One region of the Kitasatospora sp. NPDC056273 genome, then DNA from elsewhere that is predicted to be linked to it. Evidence: riboswitches for the same ligand, from Rfam matches in the RefSeq annotation. Region 1 holds a riboswitch; the other holds the start of a gene.

Region 1 (7,863 bases):
GGCGAACCGGCGGGCGAGGCCCGCGCCCGACCCGCCGTCGAGGACCGCGATGACGACGACTGACCCGCTGACCCGCATGGTCTGCTCCTCCCTGTGGGCGACACCGCACCGGCGCCCACGCGTACTGCGGAGGATCGTAGGCACGTCCTGACCCTCCGCAACAGGGATTACCCCTCAGGTGACCAGGCTCACGCCCGCCCCGCGGCCAAGAGTCGGCCAAGAGCTGTCCACGGACCGGCCACGGAGTGTTGGCGCGCCCGACGCGTCCGGTCGCGGAAGCGCGGCGAAGGAGTGGCGGGGAAGCGGCGCCCCGCCGGAGGGAGGGCGGGCCCGTCGCACCGGATACGGTCGGTCCATGCCAGCTCAGCCCGTCCCCGCCCGGCCCGCCGCCCCGTCGTCCGACGCCCCCGCCCCGCAGCTGTTCACCTGGGAGTTCGCCGCCGACCCGTACCCCGCCTACGCCTGGTTGCGCGAGCACTCCCCGGTGCACCGCACCACCCTGCCGAGCGGGGTGGAGGCCTGGCTGGTGACCAGGTACGCGGACGCCCGGCAGGCGCTCGCGGACAGCCGGCTGTCGAAGAACCCGGCGCACCACAGCGGGCAGGCGCACCGCACCGGCCGGGTGGGCATCCCGGGGGAGCGGCAGGCGGACCTGATGACCCACCTGCTGAACATCGACCCGCCGGACCACACCCGGTTGCGCCGGCTGGTGTCGAAGGCGTTCACCCCGCGCCGGGTGGCCGAGTTCGAGCCGCGGGTGCAGCAGCTCACCGACCGGCTGATCGACGGCTTCGCGCAGCGCGGTTCGGCGGACCTGATCCACGAGTTCGCGTTCCCGCTCCCCATCTACGCGATCTGCGACATGCTCGGGGTGCCGGCCGAGGACCAGGACGACTTCCGCGACTGGGCCGGGATGATGATCCGCCACGGCGGGGGCCAACGCGGCGGCGTGGGGCGGGCGGTGAAGCGGATGCGGGCGTACCTGCTGGAGCTGATCCACCGCAAGCGGGCGGACCTCGGGGACGACCTGATCTCGGGCCTGATCCGGGCCGGCGACCACGGTGAGCACCTGACCGAGAACGAGGCCGCGGCGATGGCCTTCATCCTCCTGTTCGCGGGTTTCGAGACCACCGTGAACCTGATCGGCAACGGCACCTACGCGCTGCTGCGCAATCCGGAGCAGCGCCGGCTGCTGCAGGAGTCGGTGGTGCGCGGGGAGAGCGCGCTGCTGGAGACCGGGATCGAGGAACTCCTGCGCTACGACGGGCCGGTGGAGCTGGCGACCTGGCGGTTCGCGACCCGTCCGCTGACCATCGGCGGGGTGGACATCCCGGTCGGCGACCCGGTGCTGGTGGTGCTGGCCGCGGCGGACCGCGACCCGGCCCGGTTCGCGGCGGAGAACACCCTGGACCTGGCTCGGAAGGACAACCCCCATCTGGGCTTCGGGCACGGCATCCACTACTGCATCGGCGCTCCGCTGGCGCGGCTCGAAGGGCGTGCCGCGCTGGCCACGCTGCTTTCCCGGCTGCCCGATCTGCGGCTCGCGGAAAGCCCGGAGAATCTGCGCTGGCGGGGTGGTCTGATCATGCGTGGCCTGCGCGAACTCCCGGTGGAATTCAGTCCGGAGAGCCGTTCCCCGCACGCCCCTCCGCACCCCGTTCCGGATGCCTCTTCGACGCCTCCGACCTGCTGAGATCACGCTGACGGGACGTCGCCGATCGCCCGCCGACGGGGGTGTGAACACCCATCAATCCGGACATAACGCCGCTGTTGGTAGGCGATCGGACACGGGCCGTAATTGTTGTGTGATATCGGTGATATGAGCTTGTGATTGGTCTGATGATCTGTCTACTCTCCCTGGAGTTCGCAGCTGCGGACCTCGTACGCGGAACGCCGAATCCTGCCCGCCGCGTCACGGGAAACCGACCAGAACCCTGGGCAGGGGCGGGGGAACCAGGTTTGTTGCCGTCTCCCCACGGCTTGGGGTGAAGCCGCCCGAGCGGAATCGTTTCCGCTTACGGCGGCCGGGCCACCTCCCGGTCCGAACCCGACAGCTCACCTCGCAGGCGTACGGAGAGGGACCTCTTCATGCTGTTCGTTGGAACTGGCCGTCACCGTCGTCGCACCCAGGCCGAGAAGGCCATCGCCGTCGCCGGTGTGGCCGGCGTCGGACTCGCGATGCCGCTCCTCACCGCCACCGGCGCCTCCGCCGCCCCGGCCTCCACCTGGGACTCCGTCGCCCAGTGCGAGAGCGGCGGCAACTGGAGCATCAACACCGGCAACGGCTTCTACGGCGGCCTCCAGTTCACGTCCAGCACCTGGAAGGCGTACGGCGGCACCGCCTACGCGGCGCAGGCCAACCAGGCCAGCAAGGCCCAGCAGATCTCGGTCGCCGAGAAGGTGCTGGCCTCGCAGGGTCCGGGCGCCTGGCCGGTCTGCTCCCAGAAGGCCGGTCTGACCAAGGGCGGTGCCCCGGCCTCGGTCGACACCTCCTCGGACGCCAAGCCGCAGTCCGCCCCCAAGCAGCAGGCCCCGAAGCCCGCCGCCAAGCCCGCCGAGAAGCCGGTCGCGCAGAAGCCCGCCGCCCAGAAGCCGGCCCAGAAGCCCGCCGCGCAGCCGGTCCAGCAGGTCGCCCCGCAGCAGCAGGCGCAGCCGCAGACCCCGGGCTTCTCCGGCAAGGCCGGCTGGGACGCCGACGCCAAGGTGTACTGGTACCAGAACAACGGCGGCTGGTACTGGACCAGCCACCAGAGCGTCTACCAGCAGTACGCCGGCCAGGCCGCCGCCCAGCCGCAGTACGCCCCGCGCGCCGCGCAGCAGGCCCCGCAGGCCGCCGGCCACGACTACACCGTCCGTGCCGGTGACACCCTGTCGACCATCGCCGCCGCCCAGGGCGTGTCCGGCGGCTGGAGCGCGCTGTACGAGCAGAACCACTCCACCGTCGGCGGCGACCCGAACCTGATCATGCCCGGCCAGGTGCTGCACCTCGGCTGAGCCGCCCCGCCCGACGCCGGGAGCGCCCGCGGCCGGCAGCGCCCCGAGACCGGGGTGCCCGCCGGGGGCGCCCGCCGCCGCGCCGGAGCGCTCGGCGCCGACGCCGCTCCACCCCGCCGTCCGAAGGGGGCCGGTCCTACCGGTCCCCTTCGTCCGCATTCGCCCGCTCCGGTGGGACAAGCTGGGACAAGCAGGTGAACTACCGGTGGGTAGCAGGGCCACACGGTGAGACGGGACCGAGGCCGACGCGGCCACGGCAGCCCGGGCGGTTAGGCTCTGGTCGTAACGACTCCGCAATCGTCCTGCTGGCAGCACCACCGTCAGACCGGACCCTGCTCTCGCAAGGAGATGCCTCGTGCCGTCCATCGATGTCGTCGTAGCCCGTGAGATCCTCGACTCCCGCGGCAACCCCACGGTCGAGGTCGAGGTCGGCCTCGACGACGGCAGCACGGGTCGTGCCGCTGTCCCGTCGGGTGCCTCCACCGGTGCCTTCGAGGCGCTGGAGCTGCGCGACGGCGACAAGAACCGCTACTTCGGCAAGGGCGTCGAGAAGGCCGTCCTGGCCGTCATCGAGCAGATCGGCCCGGAGCTGGTCGGCTACGACGCCACCGAGCAGCGCCTGATCGACCAGGCCATGCTGGACCTGGACGCCACCCCGGACAAGTCCTCGCTCGGCGCCAACGCCATCCTGGGCGTCTCGCTGGCCGTCGCGCACGCCGCCTCCGAGGCCAGCGACCTGCCGCTGTTCCGCTACCTGGGCGGCCCGAACGCGCACGTCCTGCCGGTCCCGATGATGAACATCCTCAACGGCGGGTCGCACGCGGACTCCAACGTCGACATCCAGGAGTTCATGATCGCCCCGATCGGCGCGGAGTCCTTCTCCGAGGCCGTCCGCTGGGGCGTCGAGGTCTACCACACGCTCAAGGGCGTGCTGAAGGAGCGCGGCCTGTCCACCGGTCTGGGCGACGAGGGCGGCTTCGCCCCGAACCTGGACTCCAACCGCGAGGCCCTGGACCTCATCGTCGAGGCCATCGAGAAGGCCGGCTACGTGCCCGGCCGTGACGTCGCGCTGGCCCTGGACGTCGCCTCCTCCGAGTTCTACGAGGACGGCGCCTACCGGTTCGAGGGCAAGGACCTCACCGCCGCCGAGCTCATCGAGTACTACGCCGAGCTGGTCGCCGCCTACCCGCTGGTCTCCATCGAGGACCCGCTGGACGAGTCGGACTGGGCCGGCTGGAAGGCCATGACCGACAAGCTGGGCGACAAGGTCCAGCTGGTCGGCGACGACCTGTTCGTCACCAACCCGGCCCGTCTGGCCCGCGGCATCGAGACCGGCACCGCCAACGCGCTGCTGGTGAAGGTGAACCAGATCGGTTCGCTGACCGAGACCCTGGACGCCGTCGAGCTGGCCCAGCGCAACGGCTACCGCTGCATGATGTCGCACCGCTCCGGCGAGACCGAGGACGTCACCATCGCCGACTTGGCCGTCGCCACCAACTGCGGCCAGATCAAGACCGGTGCCCCGGCCCGCTCCGAGCGCGTCGCCAAGTACAACCAGCTGCTGCGCATCGAGGAGATCCTCGACGACGCCGCCGAGTACGCCGGCCGCGGCGCCTTCCCGCGCTTCCGCCACGAGGGCTGAGCGCTCCCGGTAGCGCACGCCTGACCGGTGCCCCGCCGTTCACCCCGTAGGGTGGACGGCGGGGCACCGTCGCGACCAGGAGGGGATACGGGAGATGGCTGGCTGGAGGATCCCGGGCTTGGCGGCCCGGCCCCGGTTCACGAGCCGGGCGACCGTCCTCGTCCTGGTGCTCTGCTCGCTGGTGGCGATCCTCGCCTACCCGACGCGGCAGTTCATCTCCCAGCGCGCCGAGATCTCCGCCCAGCGGGCGAAGGCCGACCACGCGCGCCAGCAGGTCGAGCAGCTGCGCCGGGAGAAGGCCCGCTGGCAGGACCCGGAGTACGTCAAGGCGCAGGCCCGCGCCCGGCTGCACTACGCGGTGCCGGGGGAGACCCCGTACATCGCGGTGGACCCGGCTGGTCAGGCCTCCGCCAGGACCTCCTCGTCCGCGGGCGGGGCCGCCTCCGGGCCGAACGCGGCGCCCGGCGGCGCCGCCGGCCAGGTGAAGGCCGCCAAGCCCTGGTACGCCAGCATCTGGGACTCGGTGGACGCCGCCGACACCGCCGCGGCGGCCCCCGCCACCCCCCTTCCCCTCCCACCGTCCCCCGTTGGAGACACCTCCCCCCATGACCACTGAGAACCACCCCACCGTCTCCGACGCCGACGTCGCGGCCATCGCCGCCCAGCTCGGCCGGGTGCCGCGCGGCCTGCGCGGCGTGGCGCACCGCTGCCCCTGCGGCAACCCGGACGTCGTGGAGACGGCTCCCCGGCTGCCGGACGGCACGCCGTTCCCCACGCTCTACTACCTGACCTGCCCCAAGGCCGCCTCGCTGATCGGCACCCTGGAGGCGGAGGGCGTGATGAAGGACCAGAGCGCCCGGCTCGCCGAGGAACCGGAGCTGGCCGCCGCCTACCAGAAGGCGCACGAGGACTACATCGCCCGGCGCGACGCGATCGAGGTGCTGGAGGGCTTCCCGAGCGCCGGCGGCATGCCGGACCGGGTGAAGTGCCTGCACGTGCTGGTCGGCCACTCGCTGGCGGCCGGCGAGGGCGTCAACCCGCTCGGCGACGAGGCGATCGGCATGCTGGAGGACTGGTGGGCCAAGGGCCCGTGCGTCTCCCCGGCCGAGGTCGAGGCGGCCGGTGAGCGGGTCGCCCGCAACCGCGCCAAGGAGCAGGACCACGAGGCCGTGATCGCCGCCAAGCAGCAGAAGGCCGCCGAGCGCGCCGCGAAGAAGCGGGCCGCCGAGGACGCCGCGGCGGAGCGGGAGTCCGAGTGAGCGCGACCCGGGTGGCCGCGATCGACTGCGGCACCAACTCGATCCGCCTGCTGGTCGCCGACCTCGACCCGGAGACCGGGGAGATCACCGACCTGGACCGCCGGATGATCGTCAACCGGCTGGGCCAGGGCGTGGACCGGACCGGCCGGCTGCACCCGGACGCGCTGGCCCGCACCTTCGCGGCCTGCCGGGAGTATCAGGAGATCATCTCCGGTTTCGGGGTCGGCCCCGAGCGGGTCCGCTTCGTCGCCACCAGCGCCTCCCGGGACGCCGAGAACAGCGACGAGTACGTCAAGGGCGTGCGCGACATCCTGGGCGTCGAGCCCGAGGTGGTGAGCGGCGAGGAGGAGGCGCGGCTGTCCTTCGTGGGCGCCACCAAGGAGCTGACCGGCGGTCAGTTCCCCGGCCCGTACCTGGTGTTCGACCTCGGCGGCGGCTCCACCGAGTTCGTGCTCGGCACGGACGACGTGCAGGCGGCGCGCTCGGTGGACATCGGCTGCGTGCGGCTCACCGAGCGGTACTTCGGCGACGCCGAGCTGCCCTCCGAAGCGCAGGTCGAGGCCGCCCGGGCGCACGTGCGGGCCGAGCTGGACCGGGCCGAGGCGGTCGTCCCGCTGACCGGCGCGGCCACCCTGGTGGGCCTGGCCGGGACGGTCACCACGGTGTCGGCGATCGCCCAGGGCCTGCCCGGCTACGACTCGGCGGCGATCCACCACTCGCGGATCAGCCGGGAGCGGGTCGCCGGGATCGCCCGGGAGCTGCTGGCCGCCACCCACGCCGAGCGCGCGGCCATCCCGTCGATGCACCCGGGCCGGGTGGACGTGATCGCGGCCGGGGCGCTGGAACTGCTGGAGATCATGGAGCGCACCGGCGCCGCCGAGGTGGTCGTGAGCGAGCACGACATCCTGGACGGAATCGCCTTCGGTATCGCCTCCTGACCCCGTGCGGGGCTTACCCGACCGGCCCCGGCACCCCTTTCGGGGGGCCGGGGCCGGGGCGCGCCCGAGCGCGGGTGGGAAAGTTCGTGAATTTCTTCACATGGGGATCCGGCCATTCGCCGCACCGGCCCGCCCACTACGTCCGAAATGTGGGACCGAAGGCCCGTCGGCCGGGTGGCCCATGGGATCGCAGGTCAGGCCTCGTTTGAGGTTTGAAAATCGAAATCACGTGCGGGAACCCGGGCGTTGTGCGGATCGTTGCTGCTCAGGCCGGTGGTGCTCCGCCGTGCGTTCGCGCGGGGCCGCCCAGGGGTGGGGGCCACCGCGCCGGGCCCGGTTTTGCGGCCGCGCAGTGTAGCACGGGGGGTCCGTCAACTTGTGACCGGGCTCACGAAGGCTGCTCCGGACGGTGCTGGATACTTTCGGATATGAGCACCACGGAGCGTCCTCGCATCCTCATTGTCGGCGGTGGTTACGTCGGCCTGTATGCCGCGATGCGCATCCTCAAGAAGATGCGTTACGGCGAAGCGACCGTCACGGTCGTCGACCCGCGGTCGTACATGACGTACCTGCCCTTCCTCCCCGAGGCGGCCGGCGGCAGTGTCGCGCCTCGCAACCTCATCGCGCCGCTGCGCAGCACCCTGAAGAAGGCGGAGGTGCTGACCGGGTCCGTCACCGGCATCGACCACGCCCGCAAGGTTGCCACCATCCAGCCCGCGGCCGGTGACAGCTACGAGCTGCCCTTCGAGTACCTGGTCGTCGCGACCGGCTCGGTCTCCCGCACCTTCCCGATCCCGGGTCTGGCGGAGAACGGCCTCGGCATGAAGACGGTCGAGGAGGCCATCGGCCTCCGCAACCACGTCATGGCCCAGCTCGACAAGGCCGAGTCCACCACGGACGAGGACATCCGCCGCAAGGCGCTGACCTTCGTGGTGATCGGTGGCGGCTTTGCCGGCATCGAGACCGTCGCCGAGGTCGAGGACATGGCCCGCGACGCGGCCAAGCTGTACAAGACCGTCAGCCGCGAGGA
Region 2 (7,863 bases), on a different contig from region 1:
CAACGCGTACCAGCCCCAGCCGACGTCCACCCCCAGCTGCGAACGGACCAGCCCGCGCAGCGAGTACGCGAAGAAGCCGAGGGCCGCGGCCTCGGTGACGACGTACGCGAGCACCGCGAGCAGCCCCGAGGCCATCCCCGCCACCCGCCCCAGCCCGTGCGAGACGTAGCCGTAGAACGCGCCGGCCGCGGTGATGTGCCGGGCCATCGCCACGTAGCCGACCGAGAACACCGTCAGCACCACGGTCGCCACGATGTACGCCGCGGGCGCGCCCGCGCCGTTGCCCTGACCGACGATGATCGGCAGGTTGCCGGTCATCGCGGTGATCGGGGCGGCGGTGGCGAGCGCCATGAACACCACGCCGACCAGGCCGACCGAGTCCGCCTTCAGCCGGTCGACCCCGCTCGCCCCGGGCCGCTCCCGCCCGGCCGTCTCCCCCGCCACGCCCCCGCTGCGGACCGCCATCCGGCCTCCTCGCCTCCCGGCCCGCCCGACCGCCGGACCGGCCGGGCGCTGACCGTCCGCCAGCATGGCGCCCCGGAGGCACCCGGAGATCCCGGCGACCACCCTGCGGGACACCGGAGTTGACGCTTCGTTCGATCGCTCGAACACCCCGGGCGGGCCCGGGAACGAAAGCGGCCGGCCCGGCCGCACGAGGAGGTCCTCATGCGGCCGGGCCGGCCTGGGCGTGTCCCGCGCCCATGTCCGCCGTGCGGCGATCACCCGGTCGAGCGGTCACCCGACATGACCATCCCGGGCGATCGGTTCGCCCGCAGCGGCGGTGGTTCCTGGTACCCCGGAGCTCTCGGGGTCAGAGCGCGACGCCGTGCGCGCGCAGGTAGGCGACCGGGTTGATGTCCGAGCCGTACTCCGAGCCGTTGCGGATCTCGAAGTGCAGGTGCGGGCCGGTCACGTTGCCGGTGGCGCCGGAGAGGCCGATCTGCTGGCCGGCGGTGACGGTCTGACCGATCCTCACGCCGATCGAGGAGAGGTGCGCGTACTCGGCGTAGTGGCCGTCGGCGAGCCTGATCTCGACCTCGTTGCCGTAGGCGCCGCCGTTGCCGGCCTTGACCACGACACCGTTGGCGACGGCGCGCAGCGGGGTGCCGGTGGAGGCGACGAAGTCCTGGCCGGTGTGGTGGCCGGAAGCCCACATCGAGCCGGCCACGCCGTAGGCGGTGCCGAGCCGCGGGCCGGCCAGCGGGGCGACGAAGCCGGAGGTGGCGGCGGCGACCGGAGTGGCGGTCACGGCCTGGGCCGGAACGGCGACCTGGAGCTGGGTCTCGAGCTGCGCGGAGGGCTTGGCGGCCTCGGTCTGCACCTGGACCTGGGCCTGCGGCTTGGCGGCCTGGGTCGCCGGAGCGGACGGCTTGGCGGGCTTGGCCGGAGCGGCGGGCTTCGCCGGGGCGGCGTCGGCGGCCGGCGCGGCGGCGTGGCCGGACAGCGCGAGCTGCTGGCCCGGGAAGATCAGGTTCGGGTCGGCGCCGACGACCGAGCGGTTCTGCTCGTACAGCGCGTGCCAGCCGCCCTCGACGTTCTTGGCGTCGGCGATCTTGGACAGGGTGTCACCGCTGACGACGCGGTAGCTCTCCTGCGCGGCCTGGGCGGCCGGAGCGGCGGCCTTCGCGGCCTGCTTGGCCTCGGTGGAGGCGGCGGCCGGAGCGGCCGGGGTGTGGGCCTGGGCGCTCATCGCGGTGACGAGCGGGAGGGCGAAGGACACACCGGTGACGGCGGTGGCGATGCCGATGCGGGCGGCGCGGGGCAGGGCGATACGACGAGCCTGTGCAGGCATGGAATTTTCCTCTCCGACGCCTGCGAGGTGAGCTGTCGGGTTCGGGCTGGAGTTGCCCGGCCGCTTGCGCGGCTTCACCCCAAGCCGGTCCTGGACGCCCGCGCCCTGAGGCGCGAACTCCGGTCCGGCGACTTACCTGTGGGTCCCCCGCTCCTGCCGTACAGAGTTCGTTTCGAACCACCGGGCAGCGGCAGGACTCGGCGTTCCACCCGGCGGATCCGTCCGGACTGGCCGGGCGGTCGCTGAACTAAAACCCATCCGTTCGGGTGAAGCAATGTCGATCTCTTGAAACGGCAACGATCCCCCCTCCCACAGTGACCCTCCGCAGGCCCGAGCCCACGGTGCGTACACAACCCATTCACCCCCCGCCACTGATCCACGACCCTGCGCCGAGATCGGCCACGCCGCGCACCCGTCCGCTCACGCACCGCCAGCCGCCAACACACCCACCGGTGACCCTTGTCACGTGCGCCTCGGCAGCGCAGGATTCGCCCGTGGCCACCTCCAAGGCCGGCACCCTGCGCCTGGGCACCGCGCAGGGTCGCTGGGTACTAATGGCGACGGTGCTCGGCTCCAGCATGGCGATGCTGGACGGCACCGTGGTGAACGTCGCGCTGCCCCGGATCGGCGCCGACCTCGGCGCCTCCCTCGCGTCCCTGCAATGGACCCTGAACGCCTATCTGCTCACCCTGGCGGGCCTGATCCTGCTCGGCGGCGCGCTCGGCGACCGCTACGGGCGGCGCAAGGTCTTCCTGATCGGCGTGGTCTGGTTCGCCGTCGCCTCCGCGGCCTGCGCCGCCGCACCGAACATCCACGTGCTGATCGCCGCCCGCGCCGTCCAGGGCATCGGCGGGGCGCTGCTCACCCCCGGCTCGCTCGCCATGCTCCAGGCCGTCTTCCACCCTGACGACCGCTCGGCGGCGGTCGGGCTCTGGTCCGGCCTCGGCGGGGTGTCGGCGGCGGTCGGCCCCTTCCTCGGCGGCTGGCTGGTGGACGGCCCCGGCTGGCGCTGGATCTTCCTGCTGAACCTGCCGCTCGCCGCCGCCGTGATCGCGGTCACCACCCGGTCGGTGCCGGAGAGCCGGGACGAGGGCGCCTCCGGCCGCTTCGACGTCCTCGGCGCCGTGCTCGCCGCCCTCGCCCTCGGCGCGATCACCTACGCGCTGACGGCGGCCGGCGAGGGCCTGTCCCCCGCCGTCTGGGTCAGCGGGGTGCTCGGAGTGGCGCTCGGCGTCGCCTTCGTGGCGGTCGAGCGCCGCGCGCCCGATCCGATGCTGCCGCTCGGACTGTTCTCCTCCCGGCTGTTCACCGCCGTGAACCTGGTCACCCTGTGCGTGTACGCGGCGTTCAGCGGCGTCTTCTTCCTGCTGGTGGTGCAGCTCCAGATCGTGTCCGGCTTCTCGCCACTGGTCTCGGGCTTCGCGCTGGTGCCGATCACCGTGCTGATGCTGCTGCTGTCCGCGCGCGCCGGGCGGCTCGGCAAGCGGATCGGCCCGCGCATCCCGCTGACCGTCGGCCCCCTGCTGTGCGCCGCCGGGGTGCTGCTGATGCTGCGCGTCGGCCCGGACTCCTCCTACTGGGTGGACGTGCTGCCCTCCGTCACGGTGATGGGCTGCGGCATGACGCTGCTGGTCGCACCGCTGACGGCGACCGTGCTGGCCGCCGTCGAGGTCCGGCACGCGGGCATCGCCAGCGGGGTCAACAACGCCGCCGCCCGCGCGGCCGGCCTGCTCGCGGTCGCCGCCCTCCCGGCGCTGGCCGGGCTGAGCGGCGACGCCTACCGGGTGCCCTCCTCGGTCGACTCCGCCTTCCACACCGCGATGCTGATCTGCGCGGGCCTGCTGGCCGCCGGCGGGCTGATCGCCCTCGCGACCGTACGGGGCAACGTGCTCGCCGCCGACGACCAGCAGGTGGCCGAGCCGAACTGCGACTGGCCGTGCGGCACCACCACCCCGCCGCTGGACCCGGGCCACGTCCCCACGACGCGCGAGGGCCCCGCCACCGGTCCGGCGGCGGGGCCCTCGGCTCAGGGCTGACGAGACGTCAGAGGATGTCGCCGGGCGCGTACTTGGCGGCCTCCGGGTAGGCGGCCGCGACGGCCTCCACCTGGCGGACCACCTCGGCGACCTGGGCGCCGGCCGCGCCGGTGAAGGACAGCCGGTCGGCGAGCAGCGCGTCCAGCGCGGCCCGGTCCAGCGGGATCCGCTCGTCGGCGGCCAGCCGGTCCAGCAGCTCGTTCTCCCGGGCGCCCGCGCGCATCGCCAGCGCGGAGGCGACGGCGTGCTCCTTGATGACCTCGTGCCCGGTCTCCCGGCCGACGCCCGCGCGCACCGCGCCCATCAGCACCTTGGTGGTGGCGAGGAACGGCAGGTAGCGGTCCAGCTCGGCCTCGATCACGGCGGGGAAGGCGCCGAACTCGTCGAGGACGGTCAGGAAGGTCTCCAGCAGGCCGTCGAAGGCGAAGAACGCGTCCGGCAGCGCGACCCGGCGCACCACCGAGCAGGAGACGTCGCCCTCGTTCCACTGGTCGCCGGCCAGCTCGCCGGTCATCGAGGCGTAGCCGCGCAGGATGACGGCCAGGCCGTTGACGCGCTCGCAGGAGCGGGTGTTCATCTTGTGGGGCATCGCGGAGGAGCCGACCTGGCCCTCCTTGAAGCCCTCCGTGACCAGCTCGTGGCCGGCCATCAGGCGGATGGTCTTGGCCAGGCTGGAGGGCGCGGCGGCCAGCTGGACGAGGGCGGTGAGCACCTCGAAGTCCAGCGAGCGCGGGTAGACCTGGCCGACGCTGGTCAGCACGTTCTCGAAACCGAGGTGCCCGGCGACCCGGCGCTCCAGCTCGGCCAGCTTGTCGGTGTCGCCACCGAGGAGGTCGAGCATGTCCTGGGCGGTGCCGACCGGGCCCTTGATCCCGCGCAGCGGGTAGCGGGCGATCAGCTCCTCCAGGCGGCGGAAGGCGACCAGCAGCTCGTCGGTGATCGACGCGAACCGCTTGCCCAGGGTGGTGGCCTGCGCGGCCACGTTGTGCGAGCGGCCGGCCATGACCAGCTCGGCGTGCTGGGCGGACAGCTTGGCCAGGCGCACCAGCACGGCCACCGTGCGGTCCCGCACGTGCTCCAGGGACTGGCGGATCTGCAGCTGCTCGACGTTCTCGGTCAGGTCCCGGGAGGTCATTCCCTTGTGGATCTGCTCGTGCCCGGCGAGCTCGCTGAACTCCTCGATCCGGGCCTTCACGTCGTGGCGGGTGACCCGCTCACGGGCGGCGATCGAGCCGAGGTCGACCTGGTCGATCACCCGCTCGTAGTCGGCGACGGCGGTCGCCGGAACCTCGACGCCGAGGTCCTGCTGGGCCTTCAGGACGGCGAGCCACAGGTGGCGCTCGAGGACCACCTTGTGCTCGGGGGACCACAGCTGGGCCAGGGTCGCCGAGGCGTACCGGGAGGCCAGGACATTGGGGATCTGGGGCTTCGCGCTCACGCTTCGCAAGAGTAACAGCCGAGGTCACGCCGGACGGCGGCGGAGTGGGGTAGGCTGGGTCAATTGAGCGCCTTTCAGATGGCGCTTCGCGGCCTTCTCACCGCAAGGATACCACACCGATGAGCGAACCGCCAGTGACCGCGCGGGACTCCAGCGCCCTCGCCGCGGCCCTGCGCACCGAGCAGGCCCACCTCACCCGGCTCTACGCCCGGCTGGACACCGAGCGCGAACGGGCCCGCCGCACCGCCGACGGCGCCCACGACGGCGCCGGATCCGGCGGCACCCACCAGGCCCGGCTGGAGCGCGAGGTGCGCGCCCGCGAAGCCTCCCGCCACGCCGCCCGGCTGGAGGCGGTCGAGCGCGGCCTCTGCTTCGGCCGGCTCGACGAGCGCGACGGCACCGTCCACTACATCGGCCGCACCGGCCTGACCGACGAGGCGTACGAACCGCTGCTGCTCGACTGGCGCGCCCCGGCCGCCCGCCCCTTCTACACCGCGACCCCCGTCCACCCCGGCCCGGTGGTGCGCCGCCGCCACCTGCACACCCGGGGCCGCACCCTCACCGGCCTGGACGACGAGGCGCTCGACCTCGCCGGGCTGGACGACTCCGGCCGCCGCGCCCTGGTCGGCGAGGCCGCCCTGCTCGCCGCCCTCGACCGCGAGCGCACCGGCCGGATGGGCACCGCCGTCGCCACCATCCAGGCCGAGCAGGACCGGGTGATCCGCTCCCCGCTGCGCGGCGCCCTGGTGGTCCAGGGCGGCCCCGGCACCGGGAAGACACTGACCGCCCTGCACCGCGCCGCCTACCTGCTGTTCACCCACCGCGCCGCGCTGGAGCGCCGGGGCGTCCTGGTGATCGGCCCCAACCCCGGCTTCCTGCGGTACATCGAGGAGGTGCTGCCCGCCCTCGGCGAGACCGAGGTGGTGCTCCGCACCGTCGCCGAACTCCTCCCTGGCCTCGCCGCCACCGGCACCGACGACCCCGCCGCCGCCTTCGCCAAGGGCGGCCCCTGGATGGCCGGGGTGCTCCGCGCCGCCGTGGCCGCCCACCAGACGGCCCCCGTCGAGGGCCTGGACCTCGGCGAGGGGCTGCGGGTCTCCGCCCGGGCCTGCGCCGAGGCCAGGGACGCCGCCCGCGGCTTGCGACTGCCGCACAACCGGGCCCGCGCCTTCTACCTGGGCACCCTGCTCGACGCCCTCGCGATCGGCCAGGCGCTCACCCTCGGCCGCCCGTACGACGACGAGGAGGCGCACTACGCCCCGCGCGAGTTGTGGGAGCGGCCGGACGTCCGCGCCGCGCTCGACCCGCTCTGGCCCCGGCTCACCCCGCAACAGCTGCTCGAACGCCTGCTCACCGACCGGGAGTTGCTCGCCTCAGCGGCCCCCGAGCACGCGACCGCCCTGCTCCGCCCGCCCGGCTCCGAGTGGACGGCCGAGGACGTCCCGCTGCTCGACGAGGCCGCCGAACTCCTGGGCGCCGAGGGGCCCCCGGCCCCCACCGGTCAAGACTCGGACGAACTGGCCTTCGCCCAGGGCGTGTTGACCATCACCGGGCAGACCGACGACGCCCTGCTGGACTCCGCCGCCCTGGCCGAGCGCTTCCGCGACGACGGCCCGTACCGCTCCACCGCCGAGCGCGCCGCCGCCGACCGCACCTGGGCGTACGGCCACGTCGTCGTGGACGAGGCGCAGGAGCTGTCCGCGATGGCCTGGCGCGCCGTCCTGCGGCGCGTCCCGACCACCTCGCTCACCATCGTCGGCGACCTCGCCCAGACCGGCTCGCCCGCCGGCGCCCGCAGCTGGGCCGAGACGCTCGACCCGCACCTGCCCGGCCGCTGGCGCGAGGAACGGCTCACCGTCAACTACCGCACGCCGGAGCCCGTCATGGCCCTCGCCGCCGCCGTGCTGCGCACCGCCGTACCCGGCCACCGGCCGCCCGAGTCCATCCGCCCGGGCACCGAGCGGCCCCGCGCGGTCCGCGTCCCGGCGGGCGGCTTCGCCGCCGCGCTCGCCCGGCTGCCCGCCGGCCCGGGCACCCTCGGCGTGATCGCACCGGACGCCCTGGCCGGGGAGCTGGACGCACTCACCGTCGCCGACGCCAAGGGGCTGGAATTCGACGCGGTCGTGGTGGTCGAGCCGGCCGCACTCGCCCCGCGCGACCTCTACGTCGCCCTGACCCGGACCACCCGCTCACTCACCCTGCTCCACCACCGGCCGCTGCCACCGGAACTCGCCGGGCTGCTCTGACCGGGACGAAGCACTGGTGGCGTACGGGCGGCGCGGGGTCCTACTGCGCGCCGCCCGTACGACCGGCCAGCACCGGCAGCACCTGGGAGCAGATCGAGTGCAGGGCGATCCGCTGCTCGTCGGTCATCGCCTCGAAGGCCTGGTGGGTCCGGGCCATCTCGCCGCGGATGCGGTTCAGGATCTCCCGGCCCTCGGCCGTGATCACCACGATCTTCACCCGGCGGTCACCGGCCGCCGCCTCCCTGTTGGCCAGGCCCAGCGACTCCAGCCGGTCCACGATCCCGGTGACGTTCGAGGCGTCGCAGCCGAGCCTCCCGGCCAGCGCCCGCATCGGCACCGGCTCCTGCACCG

The links. A riboswitch is a leader RNA that binds a small molecule or an ion and turns the genes downstream of it on or off. The one in region 1 is predicted to bind cyclic di-AMP.
Region 2: another riboswitch for cyclic di-AMP. It lies ahead of ACFCY1_RS19630 (peptidoglycan DD-metalloendopeptidase family protein); the one in region 1 lies ahead of ACFCY1_RS40790 (transglycosylase family protein).

The regions. Positions count from the first base shown of each region.
Region 1 is NZ_JBHJSJ010000105.1:1,634-9,496, forward strand. Features, by position in the region: gene ACFCY1_RS40780 (SDR family NAD(P)-dependent oxidoreductase) at 1-78, opposite strand, end outside; gene ACFCY1_RS40785 (cytochrome P450) at 356-1,693, shown strand; cyclic di-AMP (ydaO/yuaA leader) riboswitch at 1,915-2,083, shown strand; gene ACFCY1_RS40790 (transglycosylase family protein) at 2,089-2,994, shown strand; gene eno (phosphopyruvate hydratase) at 3,350-4,636, shown strand; gene ACFCY1_RS40800 (septum formation initiator family protein) at 4,731-5,252, shown strand; gene ACFCY1_RS40805 (DUF501 domain-containing protein) at 5,224-5,895, shown strand; gene ACFCY1_RS40810 (exopolyphosphatase) at 5,892-6,833, shown strand; gene ACFCY1_RS40815 (NAD(P)/FAD-dependent oxidoreductase) at 7,262-7,863, shown strand, end outside.
Region 2 is NZ_JBHJSJ010000020.1:34,185-42,047, reverse strand. Features, by position in the region: gene ACFCY1_RS19635 (APC family permease) at 1-465, opposite strand, end outside; gene ACFCY1_RS19630 (peptidoglycan DD-metalloendopeptidase family protein) at 812-1,792, opposite strand; cyclic di-AMP (ydaO/yuaA leader) riboswitch at 1,795-1,995, opposite strand; gene ACFCY1_RS19625 (MFS transporter) at 2,347-3,828, shown strand; gene purB (adenylosuccinate lyase) at 3,836-5,266, opposite strand; gene ACFCY1_RS19615 (HelD family protein) at 5,386-7,512, shown strand; gene ACFCY1_RS19610 (MarR family winged helix-turn-helix transcriptional regulator) at 7,553-7,863, opposite strand, start outside.